2 regions of the Variovorax sp. HJSM1_2 genome follow, and region 1 is predicted to be linked to the other one. Evidence: predicted binding sites of a transcription regulator. Region 1 holds the regulator's gene; the other holds the start of a gene.
What was found. Region 1 encodes FNR, which switches genes on or off when oxygen is low (the NO sensors DNR and NnrR bind a similar motif). Its sites were predicted from a motif close to TTGATNNNNATCAA; they were not measured.
Positions count from the first base shown of each region.

Region 2: a site for FNR is predicted at 7,427-7,440, ahead of ACFQ95_RS12520 (fatty acid desaturase). Genes of this name have one in related genera too.

Region 1 is NZ_JBMOXA010000001.1:166,337-181,667, reverse strand. It holds gene ACFQ95_RS00815 (cobyrinate a,c-diamide synthase) at 1-363, opposite strand, end outside; gene ACFQ95_RS00810 (TonB-dependent receptor domain-containing protein) at 367-2,250, opposite strand; cobalamin riboswitch at 2,332-2,582, opposite strand; gene ACFQ95_RS00805 (cell division protein ZapB) at 2,621-2,866, shown strand; gene ACFQ95_RS00800 (cell division protein ZapA) at 2,872-3,186, shown strand; gene ACFQ95_RS00795 (sulfite exporter TauE/SafE family protein) at 3,607-4,422, shown strand; gene ACFQ95_RS00790 (sensor domain-containing protein) at 4,549-6,981, opposite strand; gene ACFQ95_RS00785 (HD-GYP domain-containing protein) at 6,978-8,339, opposite strand; gene hemN (oxygen-independent coproporphyrinogen III oxidase) at 8,465-9,865, opposite strand; gene fnr (fumarate/nitrate reduction transcriptional regulator Fnr) at 10,078-10,842, shown strand; gene ACFQ95_RS00770 (chromate transporter) at 11,083-11,664, shown strand; gene ACFQ95_RS00765 (chromate transporter) at 11,661-12,191, shown strand; gene ACFQ95_RS00760 (universal stress protein) at 12,316-12,762, shown strand; gene ACFQ95_RS00755 (hypothetical protein) at 12,765-13,199, opposite strand; gene ACFQ95_RS00750 (1-aminocyclopropane-1-carboxylate deaminase) at 13,208-14,224, opposite strand; gene ACFQ95_RS00745 (Lrp/AsnC family transcriptional regulator) at 14,362-14,847, shown strand; gene ACFQ95_RS00740 (methyl-accepting chemotaxis protein) at 15,115-15,331, shown strand, end outside.
Region 2 is NZ_JBMOXA010000009.1:153,546-168,876, reverse strand. It holds gene fmt (methionyl-tRNA formyltransferase) at 1-641, shown strand, start outside; gene ACFQ95_RS12545 (AzlC family ABC transporter permease) at 641-1,387, shown strand; gene ACFQ95_RS12540 (AzlD domain-containing protein) at 1,411-1,746, shown strand; gene ACFQ95_RS12535 (phosphoglycerate kinase) at 1,845-3,038, shown strand; gene ACFQ95_RS12530 (ABC transporter permease) at 3,152-4,876, shown strand; gene ACFQ95_RS12525 (nitrate/sulfonate/bicarbonate ABC transporter ATP-binding protein) at 4,873-6,165, shown strand; gene ACFQ95_RS12520 (fatty acid desaturase) at 6,208-7,326, opposite strand; gene pyk (pyruvate kinase) at 7,633-9,069, shown strand; gene fba (class II fructose-bisphosphate aldolase) at 9,308-10,372, shown strand; gene ACFQ95_RS12505 (phosphoribosylaminoimidazolesuccinocarboxamide synthase) at 10,484-11,389, shown strand; gene ACFQ95_RS12500 (DJ-1/PfpI family protein) at 11,500-12,081, shown strand; gene ACFQ95_RS12495 (ribbon-helix-helix domain-containing protein) at 12,152-12,529, shown strand; gene trxA (thioredoxin) at 12,538-13,497, opposite strand; gene purE (5-(carboxyamino)imidazole ribonucleotide mutase) at 13,651-14,151, shown strand; gene ACFQ95_RS12480 (5-(carboxyamino)imidazole ribonucleotide synthase) at 14,148-15,331, shown strand, end outside.

The sequences.
Region 1 (15,331 bases):
GTCAAACAGGCCCATCACACCTTCGACAATGATGAGGTCTGCGGCCTGCCCGTCCGGTGAGGCGGCGTCAAACAAACGCTGCTGGCAATCGGCCTCGCCCGTCATCCACAAATCAAGCTGCTGCACCGGCGCAGCACTGGCCAGTTGCAGCCAGTGCGGGTCGAGAAAGTCGGGCCCACACTTGAACACACACACGCGCCGCCCCTGGCGTACATGCAGGCGTGCCAGTGCCGCGGCGACCGTGGTTTTGCCCTGCCCCGAGGCTGGAGCGGCGACCACGATGGCCGGGCAAGATACCGGGGAAGACACGGGGAAAGACGCCGAGGAACGGGCCGGGCGGGCAGCGGCTTCAGCAGCAGCCATCACTTACTGCGGCGCCCATTTCAGGCCGACGTACAGGGTGCGGCCGGGCGTGGCGTAGGTGCGGGCGGTCTGGTAGTCCTTGTCGCCCAGGTTGTCGACACGCGCCAGCAGGCTCAAATCACGGCCGATACGGGTGCTGGCCGAGAGGTTGATCAAACCGTAGCCACCGAGCACGTTGTTGTTGGCGGCATCGTCGAAGCGTGCGCCCGAGGCCTGCAGCTCCGCGCCCAGCGTCCAGCCGGCCAGGGTGGTGTCGGCGCCAAGGCTGGCGTGGCGGCGGGCACGGCGGGCCAGGTCTTTGCCGGTTTGTTCATCCGTGGGGTTCTGCAAGTCCACGGAGGCGCGCAGATTGACACCGGCCAGCGCATGGCTGCCGCTGAACGTCACGCCTTGGTACTGGGCCTGGGCCACAGCTTCGTAACAACCAAAGCTGGAGACACAGGCCCCGGCACCGTTGACGAAGGTGATCAGGTTGTCCACCTTGTTGCGGTAAACCACCGCACCGATGCTGCTGGCACCAGCGGTGTAGCGCAGGCCGGCTTCCAGGTTGCGGCTGGTCTCGGGCTGCAGGTCGGCCTTGCCGTATTCGCTATAGCGCTGGTACAGCGTGGGGGCGCGAAACGCCGTGGCGGCAGACGCCGTGGCGCGCCAGTGGGGGGTGATCGCATAACCGTAAGCGGCACTGCCGGTGGACTTGCCACCAAAGCCGCTGTCGTCGTCGTAACGCGCATTAAGCTGCAGGCTGTGTGCACCTTGGTTGTAGCCATAACCCAGCGCTACACCGTTCTGCGAGCTGGTGCGCGTGTTGCTGCTGACCGAGGTGTTGTCGAGTGCGTTTTCACGCCGCTCCAGCGTGGCCGTCAACAAATGGGCGCCAAGCCGCCATTCGTTCAGGAACACATAGCCGCGCAAATTGGTCTTGGTCTGGTAGAACGAAGGATTGGTTTCATAGTGCTGCACGCTGTCGGTCACGCTTATGCGTGTCGAATACGCGTCGGTCCACTGCGCGTTCCAGTTCAAGCCGCTGGCCGAAAGGCGGTTTGTGCTGTGGTCGTCGACGGGTGCTGCAGGGTTGTAGCTGAAGTCGTCGTACTGCGCGTCCATGTCGCTGCCAAGCCAGGTCGCATCCAGGCTATGGCGGCTGTTGATCTTCAGGCCTACACGCGCATTGCCCGAGGTGCTGCGGTAGCCGTCGTCGTCGGGGTTGCGCTTGCCATCGCTGGTTTTGCGCAGGTATTGCGGCTGGATGTTGTAGCCGTCGCTGATCTCGCGCGCCACACCAAAGGAGTAGTCGATGGCGTTGTCCGCCCCGCTTGCCCCGGTACTTCCGCTGACACCGGCTTCGATCTTGCCCAGGCGCTTGCTGCCCACGCCCACACCCACGTAAGGCGCGGGCTTGCCCTCGCCCTTGCGTGTGAACAACTGGATCACGCCGCCAATGGCGTCCGAGCCATACACCGCGGCCGCCGGGCCACGCAGCACCTCGATGCGCTCGATCTGCGCCAGCGGAATGCTTTCCCAGCTGGCCCCGCCGCTGCCCGATTGCACGTCCAGCCGCACGCCGTCCAGGTACACGGCCGTGTGCTGTGAATTGCCCCCCCGAATGAACACACTGGTTGGGCTGCCGATACCACCCGAACGCGAGACCTCCACGCCCGGCAAACGCGCCAGCACGTCGGCCACGCCGGTGGCGCCGCTGCGCTCTATCGTGGCGCGGTCGACGATGGACACATCGGACACCAGATCGGTCAGGGGTTGCGCCACACGCGTGGCGGTGACCACGGTCTCAGGCAAGGCGGTTTGGGCGAGCGCGGGCATGGCCATGGACACGGCGAACGGCAGCATAACCAGACGACCGCAGCATGCGCCAGAGAGAATTTTTTTCATGATCACCAACAGACTGGAAGGCTCTCACCGGCGTCCCCGCCAGTGCTTGAGCGTGCACGGCCACAAACTGCGCGAGGCAAGCTTGTGGCCACTGTGTTGGCCGGTATCCGGGCTGAGCAGAAAACTCGCATCGCCTTCCCAAGCGTGTGTTCGAAAACGCTCAGTGGCCTTGTGATGAAAGCTGGGTGGTTCAAACGCATTGGCGTTCTACAACCCGTCTGCTGGACCGTTGCGGGGGCAGCGCAGGCCAGGAAAAAAGTGTTCCCCTCCTGCTTCCCGTTGAACTGCGGCTTGTGAACCAAGCCGCGAGCACCAACGGCGCGGATTTTACAGGTGGAAGCACGGCCGCCGACCTACAATAACGCCCCATATGGCCCAACCCACCCAAATCGAACAGATCGCCGAGCGCACCGAGCGGCTTCTGGTGCGCTACCACGAGTTGCAACGCACCAACGCACTGCTGACGGAACAAGTCGCCCTGCTGAGCCACGAGCGTGAATCGCTGAAGTCACGCCTGGCCGCGGCGCGTGCGCGCATCGATGCCTTGCTTGAACGGCTCCCTGAAATCTCCAGCCCACCCGTGGTGCGGCCTGCTCCACGGAGCGATGCATCATGAGCAACATGAACCAACTCGAAGTCCAGATCATGGGCCAGAGTTATCTGCTGGCCTGCCCCGAAGAAGGCGCCTCACGTTTGCAGCAAGCGGTGGCCAAGGTGGACGCCGCGATGTGCGCCATACGCGACGCCGGCAAAGTCAAGGCACGCGACCGCATCGCCGTGCTTGCCGCGCTGAATCTGGCCTTCGACCAACCGGAGCGCGCCGCCACGGAAACGGCTCCCGCCACTGCCGACGAAGCCGCTGGCAGCGACGAGCACCTGGCCTCGCTTTTGGCGCGTCTGGATGAGGCCCTGGGCGACGACGGTCGACTGATCTGAAGCGCGTTTTTGCCGCTGATCGGCTGACTGCGTAAAGTGCAGCGCGTCACTTGTGAAAGTGGCAAAAGCAGGCTTTAGAATAGAGTCGTCTGCGATCCCGTCGGGCTTTATATTTCCTTGAACCAATGCTCATTGAGCCCGGGCCTGGAATATCACCTCGCAAGCGTGATCATCTCGCGTTAGATGAACCCAATGTGCGGTTGACCTAGCCCACCTGAACCCCGGTTCAGGATGCGGGTCCGGTGGCCTTCGCAGACACCTTATTCCTTTCGTACCAAGATCAAGCGTGTACCTTGTCGATTTCGCTGGCCGTACTCAAGTACTGCCAGCGTTTCATCTTCGCGTTCACGGCTGATATGGGCACGAATTGCTGCCGAAGCGCTGTGGCAGCTTCCCACCAGATTTTTTTGAACAAGCCGGATGCTCCTGGACCCGACGCTGATTCTTGAACTCGCCCTGCTCGGTCTGAGCACCGGTTTTTTGGCCGGTCTGCTGGGCATTGGCGGCGGCATGCTGATGGTGCCGTTCATCACCTTCATCATGGGCACACGCGGCGTGGGCACGGACCTGGCCGTGAAGATGGCCATTGCCACGTCCATGGCCACCATCATGTTCACTTCCATCTCCAGTGTGCGTGCACACCACCAGCGCGGCGCCGTGCGTTGGGATATCGTGCGCCGCCTGGCACCCGGCATTGTGCTGGGCAGCATGATAGGCAGCCTGGGTGTTTTTGCGGTGCTCAAGGGCTCTTCGCTGTCGCTGCTGTTCGCCGCCTTTGTGGCGTTCTCGGCCACACAGATGTTTCTCGACAAAAAGCCCGCGCCCTCACGCCAGATGCCCGGCCCGGCCGGCCAGTGGACGGCGGGCGGCGTCATAGGCTTCATGTCGGGTCTGGTCGGTGCCGGTGGTGGCTTCATCAGCGTGCCGTTCATGACCTGGTGCAACATCAGCATCCACAACGCTGTGGCCACCAGCGCGGCACTGGGCTTTCCTATCGCCGTGGCGAATGTGGTGGGTTATGTGATCAGCGGCACGTCGGTGGCCAACCCGCCCGCAGGTTCGCTGGGCTACATCTGGCTGCCGGCACTCGGCGTGATTGCGTTATGCAGCGTGTTGACGGCGCCGCTGGGCGCCAAAGCCGCACATACCCTGCCGGTGAAGAAACTCAAGCGGGTGTTTGCCAGCGTGTTGTACCTGCTCGGCGCCTACATGTTGTGGCGCGGCCTGAGCAGCTGACCAAACTCTTCTGGCGTCGCGACTGCGTCTTGTCGTACTGATTTCCCTCAAGGGGCGTACGACCTGCGACTCAGCGCCGCGCCAGAACCGCTTCGCTGAGTTTTGTTTGCGGCTCTCTTACTCTTATTAATCCAGCAGTACCACCGCACCTTCGCGCTCTGCTGCGCGGGCCATGGCGGTTTCCAGGTCTTCTGCGGCCACACCAGGCGAACACAGAAAACCCTGGAACTGGTCGCAATTCAAACGCAGCAGCGTGGCACGCTGGGCCTTGGTTTCCACACCTTCGGCAATCACCGTCAAATTCAATGCACGGCCCATCTGGATGATGGCGCTGACAATCGCGTGGTCGTCACCATCGTCGGGCAAGCCGCGAATAAACGAGCGGTCTATCTTCAGCTTGTGGATAGGGAACTTCTTTAGGTAGGCCAGGCTGGAGTAGCCGGTGCCAAAGTCGTCGATCGCCAGCGTCACACCCAGGGCCGCCAGCGCTTCCAGCCGCGCCAGCGCTTCGGCCGCGTCCTGCACCAGAATCGATTCGGTCAACTCCAGTTCCAGCAACTCGGGCCGCAAGCCCACGGCCTGCAACACGCTGGCCACCTGCTCAACAAAATCGGTCTGCTGAAACTGCAGCGCCGAAACGTTGACCGACACCATCATGGGCCGGCCGGCCTCCTGCCACACCGCGGCCTGACGCACGGCTTCGGCCAGCACCCACGCACCCAGCGTGACGATGTAGCCACTCTCTTCGGCCAGCGGAATGAAGTCGCCCGGCGACACATGGCCCAGCACCGGATCAAACCAGCGTATGAGTGCCTCCACACCGATGACGCGGCCATTGTCCAGGCTCACCTGCGGCTGGTAATGCAGGCGGAACAAGCCGGTATCCATGGCCACCCGCATGGCGTGGTCCATCTTCATACGCGACAACAGCTCGATGTTCATCTGCCGCTGGTAGAAGCAGAAGTTGTTGCGGCCGCGGTCTTTCACGCGGTACATGGCGGTATCGGCGCACTTGATGAGTTCGTCCAGCGTGGCGCCATCGTTCGGATACATGGCCACACCTATGCTGCAGCTCACCGAGAACTGCAACTCGTCCACCGCAAACGGCCGCGACAGGCTCTCCAGCACACGCCGCGCCACACGTTCGGCAGCGGCTGCATCGGCCAGGTGCAGGTGCATCACAAATTCGTCGCCGCCCAGGCGGCACAAGGTGTCGACCTCGCGCAGGCAGTGGCCCAAACGCTCCGCCACCTGGATCAGCACCCGGTCGCCAAACTGGTGGCCCAGCGAATCGTTGATGTTCTTGAAGCGGTCCAGATCGAGGAACATCACCGCAAACTCGCCGCCACCGCGTGCCGCCATGCGCAATGCATACTCGATATGCTGGCTCAGCATCAGCCGGTTCGGCAGACCGGTCAGGGCGTCGGTGTAGGCCAGTTGTTCTATGCGTTTCTGGCTGGCCTTCTCTTGGGTCAAGTCCTTGAAGAAGCCAATGCTTTGCATGACCTCACCCTGGTCGGTGCGCAGCGCCACCCAGGACAATTTGACTGCGCATTCGGAACCGTCGCGGCGCACGTGGGTGGTCTCGCCCTGCCAATAACCATCCTCGACCCAACTCTCTTTCAGGCGCGCGAGGAAATCGGCGTCGTGCAAACTCGTGAACAAGTTTTGCGCCTCTTGACCCAGCACATCCGCTTCGGCCAAACCCGTCAGGCTCAGGCAACCGGGGTTCACCGCCACGATGCGATGGTCGGGGCCGGCAATAAAAATCGCGTCCAGGCTGGATTCAAAAACCTTGGCAGCCAGGCGCAGGCTGGATTCCGATGCCACACGCTGGGTGATGTCGCGGAACGAATACACCCGGCCAATGGCGCGGCCCTGGTTGTGCTGCGGCAGCGACACCCGTTCGATCAGGCGGCCATCACGCAGCACCAGCAGGTCGGAGCTTTCCGTCAGCGGCGACAGCGACAAGCCCTCCAGGCGCTGGCGGTAGGCCTCGGGATCGAGTGTGGATTCGGCCATGTGCGAGACCAGCGCGTCGTCGTCGCGACGCAGCAGCATGGTCTCGGGCATTTCCCACATCTCGGCAAAGCGGCGGTTGCAGGCGGTGGTGTTGCCGTGCAGATCACACACCAAAATACCATCGGCCGTGGCCTCCAGCGTGGCCTGCATTTCCGCCAGCACCAGCTCCAATTCGTCTTCCATGCGGCGGTGCTGGCTGCGGTCACGCAGGCACACCACAAACGCGGAACTGCCATCGGACAAGGTGGTCAGCGTGACACGGCGCTCGACTTGCCTAGGCTCTTGCTGCGCAGTGAGAAGCTTGGTCTCCGAGTGGATGCCATCGGCGTGCCCGGTGGCCGCCTCTTCCCAGAAAAACTGGTCTTCGAGTGCCACCATGAAGTCCGTTACCACCCGGCCGACCAGGCTCAAGCGGCCGGCACCGAGCAGTTGCACCGCGGCGTCGTTGACCGCCAGGATATGCAGCGTGCCGGGCTCCACCACACACACAGCATCCAGCATCGCCTCGATGAGGCTCCCCAACGCCGGCAGGGTCACGCCTGGCTTCCCAAACGGTCCAGGCCGCCACTGCGCTCGACGTAGTAACAAACACGCGGACGCAAGGCCAGGTATTCACGTACCGAGGCCGACAGTTGCGCCGGCTTCAGGCTGCGCCGTATGCCCAGATCGGGGCGTTGTTCCAGATCGACGATCAGCGCTTCGGCGCGTGGCACATTCTGGTCATGCAGGATCACACGCGGCTTCAGTGGCCGGGCGGAGTTCACCGAAACCACCACACCATAGGCATCGTTGACCAATTGCACAACCGAACCCGGCGGGTACACCCCCATCAGGCGGATAAAAGCGCCCAGGGTGGCGGTGTCGAACCGGGATTTCATCTGGGCGAAGATCATCGAAAGGGCTTCGTGCGGCGTGATCGCATTCACCAGGCGCGCAGGATTGCACAGGTTGTCGTAAAGATTCACCAGTGCAAGAATCTTGCCCGCCTGCGACATCTGCTCGCCGCGCAGCCCTTGCGGAAAGCCCGAGCCATCGACCAACTCGTGGTGTTGCGCCATGCCCAGCAGCACCTCGGGCGCCAAGCCCATACGTTTGCCCAGCGCCACACCAAAGGCCACGTGCTCGCGGTATCCAATGCGCTCGCTGGCGGAAAACTTTTCGTCCATGGCGCGCAGCCGCTCGGGCACCTGCGTCTTGCCAATGTCGTGCAACACCGCGGCCATACCCAGCGACTGCAGCTCGGTGGCGGGCAATGCCAGCGCCTTGCCCAGCAGCAACGAAACCACCATCACATTGACGGGATGCTCGGAACTGCGGTCGCCCATGGTTTCGGACAACAGGCGAATCGCCGAATCACCGGCGCCCAAAACCTCGGCCACGCAGCTTTGCACCAGCTCGGCAGCTTGGTCGGCGGCGGATTTCGGCTGCTCTCCGACCGCAGCAGCCAGACGGCGGAAGCGCACCATGGCTTCACCAAACTTGCGCTCGCAGCGCTCCAGGCTGCGTTGCTGGTTGGCCAGTTGCTCACGGCGCTGGCTGCGCAACCACTCTACTTCCTGCATACGCGTCACGGTAGGCGTTGCGGCGGCAGCGATCGCAGGTTCAGGGACTTCGGCACCAATGGATGCCGGCGCCTCATCGGGCGCGACTGTCATGCCCGGGGGCAGTTGCTCCTGCAGAGCCGCAAAGTCGCTTTCGCTGGCGGGGTCGCTTTGGCCGGGGTAATAACGCAGCCGGCTCAAGCCGAGTGAGCGGATCGCACCAATTTGCTCGTGTGAAGCGATCTTGAAGCTGCCCTTCGGAAACGGATGTTCCATCCACCCAAGGTCGAGCTGTATGTACATGCCACGCCGAAGTTGGCCGATATCAATCCAAACTGATTGGTGCACATCCATAAAATAAGATGCAATTTGGGCGTTGTGGCATCAAAAGATTATGCCGCGAATCAAAGACATCTTGTTACCAATTTGACCCGAGTGTCGCTTAGGCGTCAATTCTTTGGCCCTGCAAGGGTCTTCGCTTACACCACGCGCGAAAACCTTTCACGTCCCTCACCCCGCGCTAATTGCAAATAACGATCAAAAACCATGGCGATGGTACGCACTAAATACCAGCCAATGGCGGTGACGCGGATAGCGCCCTGGTCTGCAAGATTCATTTCCAGCAAACCATCGCGCTCAAATTCAGCCAGCACCGCGAGTTCAGGCTCAAAGTAACGCCGAAAGTCAATGAAATGCGCTGTGGCAATTGATTCAAATTGCACCTCACCCTGGCACATGAACGCCATGATCACACTCTGGCGCACCAAATCGTCGCGCGACAACAGCAACCCACGTGCAATCGGCAGTTGGCCCTGGTCTATACAGCTGCGGTAATGCGCCCAATCCCGCGCGTTCTCCGTAAACAGCGCGCCCATACGGCCAATCGCCGACACCCCCAGTCCAAGCAAATCGCAATGGGCTTGTGTGCTGTAACCTTGAAAGTTGCGGTGCAGCCGGCCTTGCCGCTTGGCCACGGCCAGGGCATCACCAGGCAAGGCCAGGTGGTCCATTCCCACATGCACATAACCCGCCTGCACCAGGCTGTCCAAGGCCAGACGCAGCAGCCCCAGCTTGTCATCCAGCACGGGCAGTTCGCTCTGGGCGATGCGGCGCTGCGGCTTGAAGCGCTCGGGCAGATGGGCATAGGCATACAGCGCCAGCCGGTCCGGGCGCAGTTGCCGCACCTGCTCCAGGGTGCGCGCAAACGAGGCTGCGGTCTGCCGCGGCAAGCCATAGATCAAATCGATGTTGATGGACTTGAAACCCTGCGCCCTGGCCGCCGCGACCAGGGCAAACACCTCTTCGGCGGCCTGCACCCGGTGCACGGCTTGTTGCACCGCAGGGTCGAAATCCTGCACACCAAAACTCAGCCGGTTAAAACCCAGCGCGGCCAGGTTGGCCAGGCGCTGGGGTGTCACCGTGCGCGGATCCACCTCGATGGAGAACTCGCCATCGGGTGCTAAGCGAAAGTTGTCGCGCAACAGCTGCATGAGCTGCGCCAATTGCTCGTCGCTCAAAAAAGTGGGCGTGCCGCCGCCCAGATGCAATTGGCTCACGGCCTGTCCCGGCCCCAGGTGCGCCACCTGCAGGGCGACTTCGCGCGTCAGATAGTCAAGATACTCCTGGGCACGGTCGCGTTGTCGCGTCACGATTTTGTTGCAGGCACAAAAGTAACAAAGCGACTCGCAAAAAGGGATATGCACATACAGCGACAGCGGATGCACCAGCCCCGCGTTGGCATGCTCGCGCCGTTGAGCCAACGCGGCAATAAAGCCGGCTGGCTGAAAACCATCGACAAAGCGGTCGGCCGTGGGGTATGAGGTGTAGCGCGGACCTGGCTGATCCATGCGGCGCAATACCTCGGGTGTGATCATGCTCATGGGACAACACTCGGTTCAAGCAAAAGGTCACGCCGAACAAACCTCAAGAAATGCCACGTATGCTTCTCTGCGCCGGCGACGCGCGAAAAAAACCAAGGCCTAGAGGAAATGGCGACGTATAGACCGTATGCACACAATGTGCCGCGACACAAGCGGCAACTTATTGACCCATATCAGTGCCGCAGCATTGGGAATGCCGCAAAATTTGATTTATGTCATCCCACCCCGCACTTGGCCACCATAGAACGCCCCAACCGCTGCCAGGCGCCATACAGATCGCCTGCTCCAATTGCAATCTGCGCGAACTGTGCATGCCCGCTCAGCTCACGGCCGAAGAACTGGTGCGCATAGACGATGTGGTGGCCTCGCGCCGCACGGTCAAACGCGGCACGACCTTGTTTCACCAGGGCGACAGCTTTGCCTCGCTTTATGCCATACGCCTGGGCGTGTTCAAAACCGTCGTCGCCTCCGAGGACGGCCGCGAACAGGTCACCGGCTTTCAGATGGCCGGTGAAATCATGGGCATGGACGGCATCGTCAACGAAGTGCACAGCTGTACCGCCGTGGCGCTGGAAGATGCCGAGGTGTGTGTAATGCCTTTCGACCGCCTGGGCGAACTCTCACGCGAGGTGAACGCTCTGCAACATCACGTGCACCGCATCATGAGCCGCGAAATCGTGCGTGAACATGGCGTCTTGCTGCTGCTCGGCAGCATGCGTGCCGAAGAACGTGTGGCGGCCTTTTTGCTGAACCTGGCCAAGCGGCTGCATGCGCGGGGTTTCTCGCAATCCGAACTGGTGCTGCGCATGACACGCGAAGAGATCGGCAGCTACCTGGGCCTGAAACTCGAAACGGTCAGCCGCACCTTCTCCAAATTGGTCGACAACGGGCTGATTGAAGTCAAACAGCGGCACGTGCGTATTCTGGATGCGGACAAGCTGAACCGGCTGGTCAACCTGCAAGGCTGTGCATCCTAAGCGCAGGCTAGCGCTACCAATTCAATAGCATCTTGCGCTTTTCCACCAAGCGCCAAAGGCATTTTTTCTTCAAGCACGGCCAGCAGCGCCATGTAAAGCTACACACCGTGGGCAACAGCGCCGCAGCGAAGATGGCTCAGCGCTCCTAGAATATTTTTCTCGCCACTCTGCCCAGTAAGAGCCTGTTCAAAATCCATTGGGGCCTCAATAGATTTTGAACAGGCTTTAAGCGCTCAGACCATGCCTCTGCAAGCCGACACCGCGCCCACGCTGCGTAGCCTCTTTTTCGCCTTCTCCAAAATCGGCCTGACCAGCTTCGGCGGCGGCCTCAGCGGCTGGATGCTGCGCGAGTTTGTGCAGCGCCGCGCCTGGCTCACGCAGCAGGAATTCTTGAGCGGCCTGGCCTTGGCGCAGGCGTTCCCCGGTATCAACGTCGTCAACCTGTCGATCTGGATTGGCTTTCAACTGCTGGGCGGCGCCGGCGCGGTGGTCGCGGCCTGCGGCATCGTGTTGCCACCCATGGTGGTGGCCTTGACCTTGGCGAGTGTGTTCTCTCACGTGGCCGATGTACGCGGTGTGCATGTGGTGCTGGCCGGCATTGCGGCAGCAGCGGTGGGGCTGTCGCTGCAAACCGGCTTGCGTGCGGCCTTGCATGCCGCCAAAGGCTGGGCGCGCAGCTTGATTTTGCTGGCCACGTTTGCCGCCATCTTCTTCTGGCGCCTGCCGCTGCTGTGGGTGGTGGGGGTGATGGCACCGCTGTCCATCACGCTGGCATGGCGGCGTATACGTGCTGAGGCAGCAGCCGAGGCCAGCACGCCATGAACCTGCAGCTATTGAGCAGCCTGCTGGCGGTGTTTGCGCCACTGTCGTTCCTGACGGTGGGCGGTGGCCAAAGCATCGTGGCCGACATTCACCGCCAGTCGGTCAACGTGCAGGGCTGGATGAGCGACGCACAGTTTCTCGACCTGTACGCACTGTCACGCATCACCCCCGGGCCCGGCGCCTTGTTGGTCACCTTGGTGGGTTGGCAGGTGGCCGGCATCTGGGGCGCGTTACTCACTTCGGTGGCGATTTTTTTGCCAAGCTCGGTGTTGGTCTATGCCCTGGCGCATGTCTGGTCGCGTTACCGGGGCAAACCGCTGGTACGCGCCATTGAATCCGGCCTGGCGCCGGTGGCAGCAGGTTTGATTTTGGCCGCGTCGTGCACGGTGTTGCGTGCGGCCGAAGGCGGCGTTTGGGCCTGGTCGGTGGCGGCCCTCTCCACCATCGCTTTGGCGGCATGGAAGCGGCTCAGCCCGCTGCTGGTACTCGCCCTCGGTGGGCTGGTATTTTGGGTGGCGCTGCGTTGACGTTTTCTAGCGCGCCATGACCTGTATCAACCAGGGTCATCACTGGGCTCGCAAATTTGCTGTTGCTGCGTATGATGCTTTTTGTCACGCAAGCCCGCGTGTCTAGACCCAAGGAGGACACACCATGTACAAACGCATTCTGGTGGCAACCGACGGCTCCGAGCTGTCCGACAAGGCCGTGCAAAGCGCCATCGCGCTGGCCGCAGACCTGAAGGCCGAACTCATCGCGCTGAAGGTCGTGCCCTACTATCCGCAAAGCTACTTTGAAGGTGCAGCACCCATAGACACCCGCGCCATCGCCGATGTCGAAAAGAAATGGCAGGAGTCGGCACAACAAGTGGTGGGCGCCGTGGTCACGGCAGGCGCCGAGCGCGGAGTCACGGTGCAAGGGCTCACGGCCAAGTCAGACCTGGTCTCCGAGACCGTGATCAAAACCGCCACCGCCCAGAACTGCGACTTGATTGTGATGGCCTCACACGGGCGCAACGGCTTGAAGCGTTTGCTGCTGGGCAGCGAGACGCAGCACGTGCTGACGCATTCGCACATTCCGGTGCTGGTGCTGCGGCCCTAGGCTCAGGTCACGGCCAGGCGTATCCACTCGCCGCCATCATCTTGCGCCAGGCGCACTGCGGCTTGCACGATGGCGGCAGCATCGGCTCCGCCCACACTGAGATAACGACGGCCAGGCGGCGCAAAGGCCCGCAGCAATTCTGGCGTGGCGCGTTCGCCACGCGTCAGCGCCAGAATCGGCCCGTGGGTGGCGAGCAACAAACGCTCAAAACGGCTGTTGATCTGCGGGCGCAGGCCCTGCAGCCACAAGCGCTCGTTGGTTATGCCATCTTCCACCAGCGCGCCCCAATCGTCCACGCGCCACAGCTCGACACCCAGCGCATGCGAACGCTCCAACAAGGCGGCTGTGCGCAAGGCTTCGTCCACCAAATTGGCCTCGCACAGCCACTGCATGTGTGTGCCACAACCCTCGACTGTGGCACTGCGCAGCCGCTGCATGACGCGGCTCAGCCGTTGCGGAACAGAAAGCTGTAGGCGTTGAGCGCGGGCACACCGCCCAGGTGGGCGTACAGCACTTTCGAGCCCGCAGGAAACTCGCCCAAACGCACCTTCTCTATCATGCCGTGCATGGACTTGCCTTCGTACACCGGGTCGGTGAGCATGCCTTCCATGCGCGCACACAGGCGAATAGCGTCCAAGGTGCCCTCGTTTGGCAGGCCATATTCGGGCCCGCCAAAACGCGTGTCCAGCACCACGTCCTTGGCGCTGATGTCGCGGTTCAGCTCCACCAGATGGGCCGTGTGTTTGGCGATGCGCAGCACCTGGTCAAAGGTCTGCTGCGGCTTGGCCGAAGCGTCGATGCCGATCACGCGGTCGGCCCGGCCATCGGCCGCAAAACCCACCACCATGCCGGCCTGTGTGCTGCCGGTGACGGCGCAGACCACGATGTAGTCGAACTTGAAACCCAGCTCGGCTTCCTGTTGCCGCACCTCTTCGGCAAAGGCCACAAAGCCCAGCCCGCCTTTTGGATGCTCGGAGCAACCGGCCGGAATCGGGAATGGTTTGCCGCCCGCCTGGCGCACACTCTGCATCGCGTCTTCCCAGCTTTTGCGTATGCCAATGTCGAAGCCCGCCGCATCCAGGCGCACATCGGCGCCCATGATGCGCGACATCTCGATGTTGCCCACACGGTCGTAGACCGCGTCGGAGTAGTTGACCCAGTTCTCTTGCACCAGCACACACTTCAAGCCCAGGTGTGCCGCCACGGCCGCCACCTGGCGTGTCTGATTCGACTGTATGCCGCCTATGGACACCAGGGTGTCGTAGCCACCCTCCAGCGCTTCGGGAATCAGGTACTCCAGCTTGCGGGTCTTGTTGCCGCCAAACGCCAGTCCGCTGTTGCAGTCTTCGCGCTTGGCGTACAGCTGCACCTTGCCGCCCAAGTGTGCGCTCAGGCGTTTCAAGGGCTGAATCGGTGTCGGGCCGAAGGTCAGCGGGTAGCGTGGAAATTTTTGCAGGTTCAAGACAGTGCTCCTTGTTCAAAACATGGCTTGAATCCTAGGAGCTAGCCCTTGTTTTAGGGTTGCAAAATATGCGCCTTCAACGAAACTCAGGCGAGATTTTTTCTTCATTAAAGTACTTTTATTCCGCTTAAAAAGCCATGAGCACAACAAAATTGCCTGACAAGAATGCGCTCGACCGTACCGACCGCGCCATACTGCGCGCACTGCAGCGCGACGCCTCGGTCTCCAATGTGGCGCTGGCCGCCAAGGTGAACCTCAGCGCCCCGGCCTGCCTGCGGCGCGTGGAGCGCTTGAAGAGCCTGGGGCTGATCAAGAAGGTGGTGGCGCTGCTAGACCCGGCCGCACTCGACTGCGGCACGCTGGTGATGATTGGTGTGGTGCTGGACCGCTCCACACCCACCTCGTTTGCCGAGTTTGAAAAGGCAGTGCAAAAGGTATCGGGCTGCCAGGAGTGCCATGTGGTCACCGGCGAGTTCGACTACTTCGTGCTGCTGCGCACGCGCGACAACGACAGCTACAACCGCCTGCACGCCGAGCAACTGCTTTATCTGCCGGGCGTGCGGCAGATCCGCACCTTCATGGTGTTGAAACAAGTGTTGTCGACCACGCAGTTGCCGATCTGACACAACGAGTCGAGCGTGGTCGGCTCAAGTTCGGCGTTCTAAGGCCGAAAAGCCTCAGGAGAAAAGCCAAACATGCAGCCGAATTCATGGGCAATGGCCAAAAGCCGTTGACCCATTGAAAGCGCAGGGCAATCAACGACGCACCTCTTCATTCACATTTGCTTGGCAACACACACCGCGTCATCCTTTCAAGGCCCAGCCCCAACACCCTGCCATGCAACGCCATACATCGATGTGTGCGTTTCACCCTTGGCCCAATCCCCACTTATGAACAACTTAAAAGTCTCCACCCGGCTGTCGTTTCTGATCGCGTTGCTGTCCTTGCTGCTCATAGGCATAGGTTTGCTGGGCCTCTACGGCACCCAGCAATCGAACGAAGGTTTGCGCACCGTCTACCAAGACCGCACGGTGCCGCTGAAGCAACTGGCCGACATCAACTACATCATCAACCGCAACCGCGCCTTGGTGATGGAAATGCTGATCC
Region 2 (15,331 bases), on a different contig from region 1:
ACGCCTCGCTGCTGCCACGCTGGCGCGGTGCCGCGCCCATACACCGCGCGATCGAGGCCGGTGACAGCCACACCGGCGTCACCATCATGCAGATGGATGCGGGACTGGACACCGGCGACATGCTGCTGGTCGAAAACATCGCCATCCAGGACGACACCACCGCCACGCTGCACGACAAACTCGCCGGCCTGGGCGGCCGCATGATCGTCGAAGCGCTGGAGCTGGCCGCCTGTGGTGGCCTGCGCCCCGTGCCACAACCGGCCGAGGGTGTGACCTACGCGCACAAGATCGAGAAACACGAGGCCGCCATAGACTGGTCGCTAGCCGCCGAGCAAATCGTGCGCCGTGTGCGTGCGTTCAACCCGTTCCCCGGCGCCGTGGCGCAGCACGGTGATGAAGCGCTGAAGGTCTGGGCGGCCCACGTGGGCGGCGAACCTGCGCCCGCAGGCAAAAAAATTGGAGAAATAGTGGCCGTGACGCCCGAGGTGATTGCGGTGGCAGCTATGGATTCAGTAGTGAACATCACCGAGATCCAACGCGCTGGTGGCAAACGCCTGCCGGTGCGCGACTTCATTCGCGGCTTTGATTTACAACCCGGCCAATGCTTTGTGCAGGCGCCAGCGACCCACGAGGCCGCCTGATGTTTCTACGCCGCAGCCTGCGCGAGCACGCCGAATTCAAAGCTGGCATGGGCGACATGTGGCCGCAAGCGCCCGGCATCTTTGCCTGGGGCTTGATGACCGGCGTGGCCATGGTCAAGTCGGGCATGAGCGTGGTCGAAGCTTTGGCTATGGCGATCCTGGTGTTTGCCGGCAGTTCGCAACTCGCCGCCATTCCGCTGATCATCGCCGGCGCGCCGATGTGGATCATCCTGGCCACGGGCTTTTGTGTGAACCTGCGTTTTGTGGTGTTCAGCCTGCATCTGCGGCCCTACCTCATGCACCTGCCGCGCTGGGAGCGGCTGACACACGGTTATCTGACGGCCGACATGACCTATGTGTTGTTTACCCGGCGCTACCCCAAAGTGGGCGAAACGCTGGCCGAACACCAGGCGCAAGAAGCTTACTTGGCGGGCAACTGTTTCCTCAACTGGTTCACCTGGGTCAGCGCCAGCGTGTTGGGTGTGTTGTTGGCCAACTTCATTCCCACCGCCTGGGGCCTGGGTTACGCCGGCATCCTGTGCCTGGTGGGCATTTTGTGTTCACTGGCCAGCACGCGCCTGCGTGTGCTGGCCGCAGCCACGGCGGGTGTTGCCGGGGTGGTGGCTTATGCGTTGCCGCTCAAGCTCAACATCGTGGTGGCGATTGCGGCGGCGGTGTTGCTGTGTATGAGCATGGAAAAATTCACCCCAGCCAACAACGACCGGGCCAAAGGTAAGACGGCATGAGCTTCAGCAACTTCGGCCCCACCATGGGTGAAACCGACGCCTGGACGCTGCTGGTCATCGTCGGCTTGGCCTGCATCACCGTCATTGCCCGCAGCTTCTTCTTCATCTCCAGCAAATCCTGGAGCCTGCCGCAGTGGGCGCACCGTGGCCTGCAATATGCGCCCATCGCCGCACTGGCCGCCGTCGTGGTGCCCGAGGTCGTGGTCACCAACGGCCACCTCGCCACGCTGTGGCTTGACGCACGGGTTTACGCCGCCATCGTCGGGGCGCTGGCGTTCTATTGGCGGCGCGATGTGTTGATCACCATCGTGGTTGGCATGGCGGTCTACCTGCCGTTACACCTGGGCCTGGGCTGGTAGCGCCCCGACCTGCACCACAGCGGCGCTGGCGCTTCTAGAATCGGCGCCAAGTTCCGCGCTCGGAACACCTCTTTCTTCATCTTCAGCGAGTAGTTGCCATGAACGTTTTGCGCTTTTCCGATTTGTGTGCCCAGGGCAAGGTCTCGGGTCAACGGGTGTTCATCCGTGCCGACCTGAACGTGCCCCAGGACGATGCCGGCCAAATCACCGAAGACACCCGCATCCGCGCCTCGGTGCCCTGCATACAGCAGGCGCTGGACGCCGGCGCCGCGGTGATGGTGACCTCGCACCTGGGTCGCCCCACGGAGGGCGAGTTCAAGCCCGAAGACTCGCTCGCACCCGTGGCCAAGCGCCTGGGTGAACTGCTGGGTCGCGAAGTGCCGCTGGTGGCCAACTGGGTCGACGGCGTGAGCGTCGCTCCTGGCCAGGTGGTGCTGTTGGAAAACTGCCGCGTCAACGTTGGTGAAAAGAAGAACAAGCCCGAGTTGGCGCAAAAGATGGCCGCGCTGTGCGACATCTTCGTGAACGACGCCTTTGGCACCGCCCACCGCGCCGAAGGCACGACCTACGGCATCGCCGAATATGCCAAGGTGGCCTGTGCCGGCCCATTGCTGGCGGCCGAGATCGACGCCATCACCAAGGCCCTGGCCCAACCCCAGCGCCCGCTGGTGGCGATTGTGGCGGGCTCCAAGGTGTCGACCAAGCTGACCATTTTGAAGAGCCTGGCCGAAAAGGTGGACCAGCTCATCGTCGGTGGCGGCATTGCCAACACCTTCATGCTGGCCGCCGGCCTGAAGATAGGCAAGAGCCTGGCCGAAGCCGATCTGGTGAGCGAAGCCAAAGCCGTGATCGACGCCATGCAGGCACGCGGTGCTGCCGTGCCAATCCCGACCGACGTGGTCACTGCCAAGACCTTCGCGGCCGACGCCGTGGCCACCGTCAAAGCCGCTACGGACGTGGCCGATGACGACCTGATCCTGGACATAGGCCCGCAAACCGCTGCCGCCCTGGCCACGCAATTGAAGAAGGCCGGCACCATTGTCTGGAACGGCCCCGTGGGTGTGTTCGAGTTCGACGCGTTTGCCCACGGCACGGAAACCATTGCCCGTGCAATCGCCGAAAGTGCTGCGTTTTCGATAGCGGGCGGCGGTGACACACTGGCCGCCATCGCCAAATACGGCATTGAAAAAGAGGTGGGCTACATCTCCACCGGTGGTGGCGCTTTCCTGGAAATCCTGGAAGGCAAGACCCTGCCAGCGTTCGAGATTCTGCAAAAACGCGCGGCGGCTTGACCTTCAATCGGTCGAAGTTGTGACTTCGGCTGATTGATTCATACCGTCTTTACAAAACGGTGTTCCACTCCCGGCCTGACAACATGTGACTGGCCGTGACGGGAGGGTGAACGATGGACAAATGGCGCAAGCTGCCCGGCGGCGGCCTTTTGGCGACCACGCCCAACCGTTGGGACTTCGCCCTCTTGCCCCTGGTGCTGGCGATTCTGCTGGCACTGGCGTTTGGCGCGGCGCAGATGGCCAAGCCGTTTGCCATGGGCGAGTCGCTGGAGATCTCGCTCTCGCCCGAGGTCCTGCCCTACTACCTGCTGCGCACCACGCTGCGCATGTTCATTGCGCTGGGCTTTTCGCTGCTGTTCGCGTTCGTTTTCGCGGCCCTTGCCGCCAAGTACCGCGCCGCCGAAAAGGCCATGATTCCGCTGCTGGACATCTTGCAGTCGGTGCCGATTCTGGGCTTTCAGGCGATTGCCATTGCGCCCTTCATTGCGCTGTTTCCCGGCAGCTTGCTGGGCGTGGAGTGTGCGGCCATCTTCGCCATCTTCACCTCGCAGGCCTGGAACATGGCGTTCAGCCTGTACACCTCGATCCGCAACGTGCCCGACGAGCTGAACGAGGCCTCGCGCATGTTCCGCCTCTCGGCCTGGCAACGCTTCTGGCGGCTGGAGCTGCCGTTTGCCATGCCCGGGCTGTTGTGGAACATGATGATGTCGATGTCCGGCGGCTGGTTCTTCCTGGTCGCGGCCGAGGCCATTTCGGTGGCCAACCAGGACATCAAGCTGCCCGGCATAGGCTCGTACATCGCGGTCGCCATCGAAGACAAAAACGGCATGGCAATTGCCTACGCCATTGGCGCCATGCTGGTGGGCATACTGGTGTACGACCAGTTGTTCTTCCGCCCGCTGCTGGCCTGGGCCAACAAGTTCCGGTTTGAGGATTCCCAGGGCGACACCGCGCAGCAGTCCTGGCTGCTCGACTGGATGGGCCGCAGCCACTGGATGCGTGCGCTGACCCAGCGTTTCTGGCGCGCCATGCGCGGTGCGCTGGGCTGGTTCAGCAGCGCGCGCAGCGATACAGCGCCCACCACGCCTTCTAGCTTTGCCAACCCCATCTGGGCGCGGGTCTGGGACGTGGTTCTGGTGCTGGGCACACTGGCCGCGTTTGGCTGCTTGCTGCTGTTTGTGCACACCGTGGTGGGCTGGGGCGAGGCGGCGCATGTGGTGATGCTCGGCTGCATCACGCTGCTGCGGGTGCTGCTGCTGATTGGGCTGGCTTCGCTGGTGTGGGTGCCGGTGGCGGTGTGGATAGGCCTGCGGCCGGCGTATTCGCAGCGTGTGCAGGCGGTGGCGCAGTTCCTGGCGGCGTTTCCGGTCAACCTGATGTTTCCGCTGGTGGTCTACCTGCTGGTGACCTGGAAGCTCAATCCGAATATCTGGCTCAGCCCGCTGATGGTGTTCGGCACGCAGTGGTACATCCTGTTCAACGTGGTGGCCGGGGCTGCGGCGATTCCCAACGAGCTGCGCCTGGCAGCCGACAACCTGGGTGTGCGCGGCTGGCTGAAGTGGAAACGTGTTTATTTGCCGGCCGTGTTTCCGGCCTATGTGACCGGGGCCATCACCGCCAGCGGCGGCTCGTGGAACGCCAGCATCGTCGCCGAATACGTGACCTGGGGCGACACCACCCTGGTGGCCAACGGCCTGGGCAGCTACATCAAACACATGACCGATGTGGGCGACTTCCACCGCATCGCGCTGGGCATAGGCGTGATGTGTATTTTTGTGATGCTGTTGAACCGGTTTTTCTGGCGCAAGCTGTATCTGCTGGCGGAGAGTCAACGATGAATCTGATTGAACTGCAAGGGGTGGCCAAGTCGTTCTCGGCCGCCGATGGCTCCGCCCGCACGGTGCTGAGCTCGGTCGACTTTGAACTCGCCGATGGTGAAATCGTGGCGCTGCTGGGCAAGTCAGGCTCGGGCAAATCCACACTGCTGCGCATCATTGCGGGCCTGATTCCGGCCGACCATGGCCGGGCGGCCTACCGCCAGCAAGCCATCCACCGGCCGGTGGCGGGTATTGCCATGGTGTTCCAGTCGTTTGCCTTGTTTCCGTGGCTCACGGTGCAGCAAAACGTCGAGCTGGGCCTGGAGGCCCAAGGTGTGCCGGCCGCAGAACGCGAGAAGCGCGCCGATGCCGTGCTCGAGCTGATAGGCCTGGCTGGTTTTGGCGGCGCGCTGCCGCGTGAGCTGTCGGGCGGCATGAAGCAGCGTGTGGGCATTGCGCGTGCGCTGGTCACCAACCCCGACATCCTGCTGATGGACGAAGCCTTTTCGGCACTGGACGTGTTGACCGGCGAAACCCTGCGCAACGACATGCTGGCGCTGTGGGACGGCGACAAGATCCCGACCAAGGGCATTCTGATCGTGTCGCACAACATCGAAGAGGCGGTGATGATGGCCGACCGCATCATCATCCTGGCCAGCGACCCGGGCCGTATACGCGACGAGGTGCACATCCGCCTGCCACGTCCGCGCAATGCCGATTCGGTGGAAGTGCGCGCGTTGATCGACGAGGTCTACGGCCTGATGACGCAGCACCCCGTGCAAGCCGCTGCGGCCGGGGCGCCAGAGTCGGCACACGCCGGTTACCGCCTGCCCGCCACCGATGTCAGCCGCATAGAAGGTGTGCTCGACATGTTGGCTGGTGCGCCTTTCAACGGCCACGCCGATTTGCCGCGCCTGGCCGAAGAGGCCGAACTGCCCGATGAAGAATTGTTTCCCACCTACGAGGCTCTGGCTTTGCTTGGGCTGGCCCATGTAGACCACGGCGACATCCACCTCACGCCGCTGGGCCAGCACTATGTCGATGCCGACCAGGTGCGCAAGCAGGAAATGTTTGGCCAGCAACTGCTGACGCATGTGCCGCTGGCCGCGCACATCCGGCGCGACCTGGAGTCCGAGCCTAGCGGCACCTTGCCCGACAAGCGTTATCTGGAGTTGCTGGAGGAGTTTTTCGAAGCCGAAGAAGCCCAGCGCGTGCTGGAAGTGGCGATTGAGTGGGGCCGCTACGGCGAGGTCTATGGCTACGACTTCCACACATCCAGACTGACCCTGCCAGAAAGCGAAACGGCTTAGCAGGCAGGTCGCCGGCTAAGCCGTGGGATGGGGCCGAGGCCGTTAAGCCGGCATCGCCGCCCGTGGTGGGCTGGTCATGCGGCCCTGGAAGTCGGTCCAGCAGTTGCGCGAGAAGTCATACAGCTTGCAGGCACGCGCGGTGTCGAAGTACCAGCGCCATGAGAACGGCTGCACCACGATGCGTTGGGGCAGCAGTTCTTCAAGCTTGGCCTGTGCGGCCTTCAGCTTGTACAGCGGAATGCTCATGTCCACGTGGTGTGCGGTGTGCTCCATGATGTGGTGCAGCATGGCGCCAATCTGCACCGGGAAGGTCAGGTGCACGGTGGTCGACACAAACGGCTGGGCACGCTGCCAGGTGGCGCGGTCGTTGTGCCAGGACACCTTGACGTGGGTGTGGTGGCCGTAGATCACAAAGCCCATCATGTTGAACCAGAAGAACATGGGCACCACAAAACCCAGCAGCAACAGCAGCCAGATGGACTGGTCGGTGTACAACGCGGCGCCCACCAGGGCGGCGATCCAGATCACGGCAAAGCCGGTGACCAATAGGCAGTCCCAGGTGAAGATGGCGCGGTTGGTGTTGCCCATTTGCGATTTGCTGGGGAACATCATCTTCTTCCACCAGATTTCTATCATGTAGTACAGGCCTGGGCCCCAGCCGCTGCGGTAGATGCGCTGCAGCAGCTTGCCCGCGGGTGATAGCGCGGCGTATTCCTCCTGCGTGAGTGGCGCCCACACAAAGTCCACACCCTTGAGGTTGGTGAAACCATGGTGCACCACGTTGTGGCCCACGTCCCATAGGCTGTAGGCGGTCATGGAGGGCAAAAAGGCGATGCGGCCCAGCCACTTGTTCAGGCGGCGGTGTTCGGTCAGGCTTTGGTGGCAACCATCGTGGCCCACCACAAACAGGCGGCCGATCACAAAGCCGGCGGCCAGGCCACACAGCAGCATCAGCCAGACGGATTCAAACAAAACCACACCGGCCAGCAGGGCCAGCAACACGACATAGTCGAGAATCAGCAGGCTGAAGGCTTTCCAGGTGTTGCGCTGGGCCAACGGAAGCAGCCAGGAACGTATCACTTTGCGATGCGGCAGCGGCGCATCGAATGCCAGGGGTTGCGGCGGAGCTTCCGGCGCGGTCGTGTCGGACTGTGACGTCATGTCAAAAATTTCAATTCAAAGATGTCGGCGCCTTGTGCGCCGCAAAGACCCAGGAAAACCAGTGTGCAGCCGATCTTAAGCGTAACCCTTGGGACACAGGCTGACCCGGATCAATGATAGGAGGCGTGGCTGGACTGTTTGGTTTTACCACGTTTGCCTGACACCCCTATGGCGTCAGGGGTTGCCGCGCTAAAACCCGGGTGTTGTGCGCGCCAAATGAGCTTATTTTGTAACCTGAATGTTCTTGGTTTCATGTGAAAATGGAAACTAAATTACATGGGGACAGTTCACATGGAGACCGTTGATATGAAGCCGCGTCGTGCTACCAAGATTGTTGCTACTTTGGGCCCTGCTTCCAGCGATCCGCAGCTGCTGGAACAGATGATCCGTGATGGGGTCAACGTTGTACGGCTGAACTTCAGCCACGGCAAGGCGCAAGACCATATCGACCGTGCTTCCATGGTGCGCGATGCCGCGCGCCGCGCCGGCCGTGAAGTCGCCATCATGGCCGACCTGCAAGGCCCGAAGATCCGCGTTGGCAAGTTTGCCGAAGGCAAGGTCATGCTCGAGCCCGGCCAGAAATTTGTGCTCGACGCCTCGCGCACGGAACTGGGCGACATCGATGGCGTGGGTCTGGACTACAAGCAACTGCCGCGCGACGTCAAGGCCGGTGATGTTTTGCTGCTGAACGACGGCCTGATCGTCATGACGGTGGACGCCGTGCGCGGTGAAGCCGTGCACACCACGGTGAATCTGGGCGGCGAGTTGTCGAATAACAAAGGCATCAACAAAAAGGGCGGCGGCTTGACCGCACCTGCGTTGACCGCCAAAGACATGGACGACATCAAAACCGCCATGGCTTTCCAGGCCGATTACGTGGCCGTGAGCTTTCCGAAAAACGCCACCGACATGGAAATGGCGCGCCAGTTGTGCAACGTGGCGGCGGCCGAGTTCAACCACAAGCCCGGCCTGGTTGCGAAGATCGAACGCGCCGAAGCCATTCCCCACCTGCAAAGCATTCTGGACGCCAGCGACGGCATCATGGTGGCGCGTGGCGACCTGGCGGTTGAAGTCGGCAATGCGGCCGTGCCAGCGCTGCAAAAACGCATGATCCGCATGGCGCGTGAAAGCGACAAGTTCGTCATCACCGCCACCCAGATGATGGAAAGCATGATCACCAACCCGGTACCGACACGTGCCGAAGTGAGCGACGTGGCCAATGCCGTGCTCGACGGCACCGACGCCGTGATGCTGAGCGCCGAAACCGCCGCCGGCAAGTTTCCGCTGGAGACCGTGCGTGAGATGGCCAACATCTGTGTTGAAGCCGAGAAGGCCGACTACGGTCAGCTGGACGCCGACTTCACCGGCAAGGTCTTCAAGCGCATAGACCAGTCCATCGCCATGGGCGCGTTGTTCACCGCCACCCACCTGGGGGCGAAGGCGATTGTGGCGCTGACTGACAGCGGCTCCACCGCCTTGTGGATGAGCCGTCACAGCATCCATGTGCCGATCTACGCACTCACGCCGCGCCTGTCGACGCAACGCAAGATGGCGATGTACCGCAATGTGCGCCCCTTGTTGATGGATGCCAGCGCCGACCGCGACACCGCACTCGTCGAAGCCGAACGCCACCTCACAAAGCGCGCAATTGTGCAAAGCGGTGACATCTATGCCATTACCTGCGGCGAGCCCATGGGCGCACCGGGCGGCACGAATATGCTGAAGATCTGCCAGGTCGGTTAAACGCCAAGACCGGCGCGTTCTGCGCCAAAAGTCATCCCCAAAGCCATGCCGCGCCAGCCGCCCGGCATGGCTTTTTTGCGTCTTGCGCTGACATCTGGTGACGTTGCGGCCCGACATTTTCCAAACCTTGGTCAACGGCGACGGGCTAAAATCGCGTGAGTTACCAAGCGGTTACCAAGTTGTCAAAAACTGGCCCACCCCGCTTGACCCCACTTTTTAACTCTCAGGACTTAGCACCATGGCACTCGTCTCGATGCGTGAACTGCTGGACCACGCCGCTGAACACGGCTACGGCATCCCGGCTTTTAATGTGAACAACCTGGAACAAGTCCAGGCCGTGATGATGGCCGCCGATGAAGTCGGCGCCCCGGTCATCCTGCAAGCCAGTGCTGGCGCACGCAAATACGCCGGTGAGCCCTTCATCAAGCACCTGATCGAAGCCGCCTGCGAGGCCTACCCACACATTCCGCTGGTGATGCACCAGGACCACGGCACCACGCCCAAGGTCTGCGAAGGCGCCATCGGCCTGGGCTTTGGCTCGGTGATGATGGACGGCTCGCTGCGTGAAGACGGCAAGACCCCAGCCGATTTCGCCTACAACGTCGACGTGACACGCAAGGTGGTGGACATGGCGCACAAGGTGGGTGTCACCGTGGAAGGTGAACTCGGCTGCCTGGGCAACCTGGAAACCGGCGAAGCTGGCGAAGAAGACGGCATTGGCGCCGAAGGCAAGCTGGACCACAGCCAGATGCTGACCGATCCCGAAGAAGCCGCCCAGTTCGTCAAGGCCACCCAGTTGGACGCGCTGGCCATTGCCATCGGCACCAGCCATGGCGCCTACAAGTTCAGCCGCCCACCCACGGGCGACATCCTGGCCATCAGCCGCGTGAAAGAAATCCACAAACGCATCCCCAACACCCACCTGGTGATGCACGGTTCTTCTTCCGTGCCACAAGAACTGCTGGCGATCATCAACCAGTACGGCGGCAAGATGAAGGAAACCTATGGCGTGCCCGTGGCTGAAATCCAGGAAGCCATCAAGTACGGCGTGCGCAAGATCAACATCGACACCGACATTCGCCTGGCCATGACCGGCGCGGTGCGCAAGTTCCTGGCCGAGAACCCCGACAAGTTCGACGCCCGCGAATGGCTCAAGCCCGCGCGTGAAGCCGCCAAGGCGGTGTGCAAGGCGCGTTACCTGGAATTCGGCTGCGAAGGCCAAGGCGCCAAGATCAAGGGCGACAGCCTGCAGGTTGTGGCCGCCAAATACGCCAAGGGTGAACTCGCGCAGCTGGTGAACTAAGCATTCGCTGTTTCGCCCTAAAAAGCCACCCGCCAGGGTGGCTTTTTGCTTGGCTGCGCATTGAGGGACAATAGCCCCTTGGCCTTGAATTTGAACCCGGACCCCACTGACATGACCACTGCCGCTCCGTCCCTCCATACCTCTTCCCTGAAGTCCTTGCCCCTGCTGGCGCGCGGCAAGGTGCGCGACAACTACGCCGTGGGCACCGACCGCATCCTGATGGTGGCCAGCGACCGCCTGAGCGCCTTCGACGTCATCATGGGCGAGCCCATCCCCGGCAAAGGCGAATTGCTGACGCAAATGGCGCTGTTCTGGTTTGGCCAACTCGGCCACCTGTGCCCGAATCACCTGACCGGTGAAGACCCCGAAAGTGTGGTCACCCCTGATGAAGTGGCGCAAGTGCGTGGCCGCTCCATGCTGGTCAAGCGCCTGAAGCCGATTCCCGTGGAAGCCGTGGTGCGTGGTTACCTGGCCGGTAGTGGCTGGGCCGAGTACCAGCAAAACCAGGCCGTCTGCGGCGTGCCGCTGCCACCTGGCCTGCGCAACGCCAGCCGCCTGCCCGAACCCATCTTCACCCCTGCGGCCAAGGCCGAAATGGGTGAACACGACGAAAACATCACCTACGAGAAGGTGGTCGATATCGTCGGCCCCGAATTGGCCGAACAAATCCGCAGCATCAGCATCGCCATCTACCAAGAGGCCTCGAAAATCGCACTGGCCAAGGGCATCATCATTGCCGACACCAAGTTCGAATTCGGCCTGGACAACGAGGGCAAGCTGCACCTGATGGACGAAGTGCTGACACCCGATTCGTCGCGCTTCTGGCCGTTGGAAAGTTACCAGGAAGGCATCAACCCGCCGAGCTACGACAAGCAGTTTGTGCGCGACTGGCTGGAGCAAGCCACGGTGGACGGCAAACCCTGGAGCAAGACCCCGCCCGCACCGCGCCTGCCGCGTGAAGTGGTGGAAAAAACCGCTGCCAAGTACCGCGAAGCCATGGAGCGCCTGACGGCCTGACAGGCTGCTGAAAAGCCGGTTGCTGCCACGCCATGTAGTAACCGGCTAACACCCGCTGCGGCCAGCCCGGCGGAACAATGTTTTCTCCTTCATTCCCCCAGGAGACAAACATGGCTGGCAAAAAAATCTTGATGATTTGCGGTGACTACTGCGAAGACTACGAAACCATGGTGCCGTTCCAGGCGCTGCTGGCGGTGGGCCACACCGTCCACGCCGTGTGCCCCGACAAGGTCGCCGGTGACCACATCAAAACCGCCATCCACGACTTTGAAGGTGCACAAACCTATAGCGAAAAGCCCGGCCACAACTTCACGCTGAACGCCACCTTCGCCAGCATCAAGCCGCACGACTACGACGCACTCGTCATCCCCGGCGGCCGTGGCCCCGAATACCTGCGCACCTATCCGGCCGTGATCTCGGCCGTGAAGCATTTTTTTGAAGCCAACAAACCCGTGGCCGCCGTATGCCACGGTGCGCAGCTGCTGGCCGGTGCGGGCGTGCTCAAGGGCCGCACCTGCTCGGCCTACCCGGCCTGCCGCGTGGAAGTGGAAATTGCCGGTGGCAGCTACGCCGAGATCGCCATTGATGCGGCCGTGACCGATGGCAACCTGGTGACGGCGCCGGCCTGGCCTGCGCACCCCGCCTGGATTGCGCAGTTCCTGACCCTGCTGGGCACGCGTATCTCCCACTAAGGTCATTAACCCCATTGACGTGGTTGTGGTCGGCCTCCGATGATGGCGGCTGAACCACCGGGAACCCGCCATGTGCCAAGTCTTCATCAGCGCCGACCCCACGCTCTACGCCAGCCGCGCGCGCTCCGTGCGCCTGCACGGCGTGGCCACCAGCATCAAGCTGGAAAACCTGTTCTGGCAGGTGCTGGAAGAGATTGCCGCGCGTGACGGCATGAGTGTGCCGCAGCTGTGCACCAAGCTCTATGACGAGTTATCGCACGAGCGCGGCACGGTGGAGAACTTCGCCTCGTTTCTACGTGTGTGCTGCGGGCGTTACCTCGACCTGCAATTGGCCGGCGGCATTCCGCAAGACACGTCGATACCCATCCGCAGCTTGAATGCGCAGCGCGTGCTGGCGAGCGAACGGCCTGCCCAACGCATGGTGCAGGCGGGCCGTCACGCAGCCTGATCCGGGTTTCAGTTCAGCGCCATGCTGAGGCGGCGCCGGTAGCGCGAGATCAGCTCCAACTGCGGGTCTTGTGCCTTGGCTGAGTGGCCGGCGAGTTCAATGCCGCCCGCGGTTTTGCCGGAGGCATCGGCATCGGGTTTTGGCGCCGGCGGGGTCAGCAGTTCCAGGATGGCGACAAAGGTCTTGCGCGGCGCTTCGTCTTCCCACTTGCGGTCGCGCATGATGATTTCCAGCAGCTCGTCCATGGCGGCGGTGAATTCGCCGCGCGCCATCAGCACACGGCTCTTGGCGAAGCGGGTTTCAAAGTCGCGCTTATTGGTTTCAATTTTTTCATCGAATTGGGCTGCCGACCATTCACGGCGAGCGTCGCCAGCTACAAAATGCAGAGCGTTGGCCCATTGGTGCAAGGCTTCAAAACGCAGCTGCACCGGGATTTGCACCAGCGCGGGCTGCAGTGCCGCACCGGCTTCTTCTAGATAGCCGTTGCCGATCAGCAGCTTGACGTAGTCGTAGCGCGCGTCGTCGTTGGCCGGGTTCACGGCCAGCGCTTCCTGCAGCTTGACCAGGGCGGCGTCGGTGTCGCCCGATTCGAGCAGGGCCTGGGCTTCGTCGGTGTCGGACGGCTCGGCCTCCAGGCCGTCACCGGCGGGCACGTGTTTGTCGAGGAAGGCACGCACCTGGCCTTCGGGCATGGCACCGGCAAAGCCATCGACCGGCTGGCCATTCATCACCAGAATGCAGGTGGGAATGCTGCGTATGCCGAAGGCACCGGCGAGTTGCTGCTCCTGGTCGGAGTCGATCTTCACCAGCTTGAAGCGGCCGGCGTAGTCGGCTTCGAGTTTCTCCAGAATCGGCCCTATGACCTTGCACGGGCCGCACCACGGCGCCCAGAAGTCCACCAGCACAGGCACTTGCATGGAGGCGGCAACCACCTCGGTTTCAAAGTTTTCTATCGTGACGTCGATCATGGCAAGGGGCTGCGCTACCGGGGCAACGCTTGGTTGGTTAGGGGAATAGCCGCCGATGTTAGCGGCTGTGTCAATGAATTTTGTCGGTGTTGGGGGCGTTGTGATGCCAGTTTGGGGGCGTAACCGTAAAATTCAACGTTTATAGGAAAACGCATGGCCATCCAAATTGGCGTCGTCATGGGCTCCAGCAGCGACTGGGACACCATGCAGCACGCAGTACAAATTCTCCAGCAGTTCGGTATTGAGCACGAAGCGCGTGTGGTCTCTGCGCACCGCATGCCGGATGACATGTTCAGCTACGCCGAAGCGGCCGCCGGCCGTGGCCTGCAAGCCATCATCGCGGGCGCGGGCGGCGCGGCGCATTTGCCGGGCATGCTGGCGGCCAAGACCCCGGTGCCGGTGCTCGGCGTGCCTGTGGCCAGCCGCCACCTGCAAGGTGTGGATTCGCTGCATAGCATTGTGCAAATGCCCAAGGGTATTCCGGTGGCCACGTTTGCCATCGGCAGCGCCGGTGCGGCCAATGCGGCGTTGTTTGCCGTGGCGCTGCTGGCCAACCAGAACCCGGCGCTGCGTGCCCAGCTTGAAGCATTCCGCGCCGCGCAGACCGAAGTGGCGCGCAACATGACACTGCCGCCGGTGGAGAGCAAAGCGTGAGCGACACCAGCCAAAAGAACCAGCCCATATTGCCCGGCGCCACGCTGGGTGTGATGGGCGGCGGCCAGCTCGGGCGCATGTTTGTGCACGCCGCACAACGCATGGGCTACTTCACCGCCGTGCTTGACCCCGATGTCTCCAGCCCGGCCGGCCGGGTCAGCCACCACCATGTGTTGGCCGACTACCTCGACGCCAAGGGCCTGGCCCAGCTCGGCGCCGTGGCCGATGCCATCACCACCGAATTTGAAAACGTGCCGGCCCCCGCGCTCGTAGCCCTGGCTCGCCAGCGCCCGGTGGCGCCCGCCGCCTCGGCCGTGGCGATTGCCCAAGACCGCAGCCAAGAGAAGGCCCACTTTGTGCGCTGCGGCGTGGCCTGTGCGCCTTACGCCGTGATCGACAGCGCCGAGGCCTTGGCCGCGGTGGACACCAATCTGCTGCCCGGCATACTGAAGACCAGCCGCATGGGTTACGACGGCAAGGGCCAGGTGCGTGTGGCCGACCGTGCCGCGCTAGCCGCCGCCTGGGCGCAACTGCGCAACGTGCCGTGTGTGCTCGAAAAAATGCTGCCGCTGGCGGCCGAGTGCTCGGTCATCGTGGCGCGCGGCCGTGACGGCCAGATCGTCAACTTTCCCGTGCAGCGCAACCTGCACCGCGAAGGCATTCTGGCGGTGACCGAGGTTTATGAGGGAAATCTGCCTTCAGCGCAATCTGCTACAGCGGTGGAAGCTGCGAAATCCATAGCAAATGGCTTGGACTACGTGGGTGTGTTGTGTGTCGAGTTCTTCCTGCTGGCCGATGGCGCGCTGGTGGTCAACGAGATTGCGCCGCGCCCGCACAACAGCGGCCACTACACCATGGACGCCTGCGACCTGTCGCAGTTCGACCTGCAGGTACACACACTCGCCGGTTTGCCGCTGACCACGCCACGCCAACACAGCCCGTCCATCATGCTGAACCTGCTGGGCGACCTGTGGTTCGACGCCAATGGTGTGCGTGCCCAGGCGGTCACGGCCGCCACACCACCGCCATGGGCCGAAGTGCTGGCGCTGCCGGGTGTGCACCTGCACCTCTACGGCAAGCTGGAGGCCAAGCCCGGCCGCAAGATGGGCCACATCAACGTTACCGGCGCCAGCATCGAAGCCGTGCGCGCCACCGCCTTGCAAGCTTGTGCCTTGCTTGG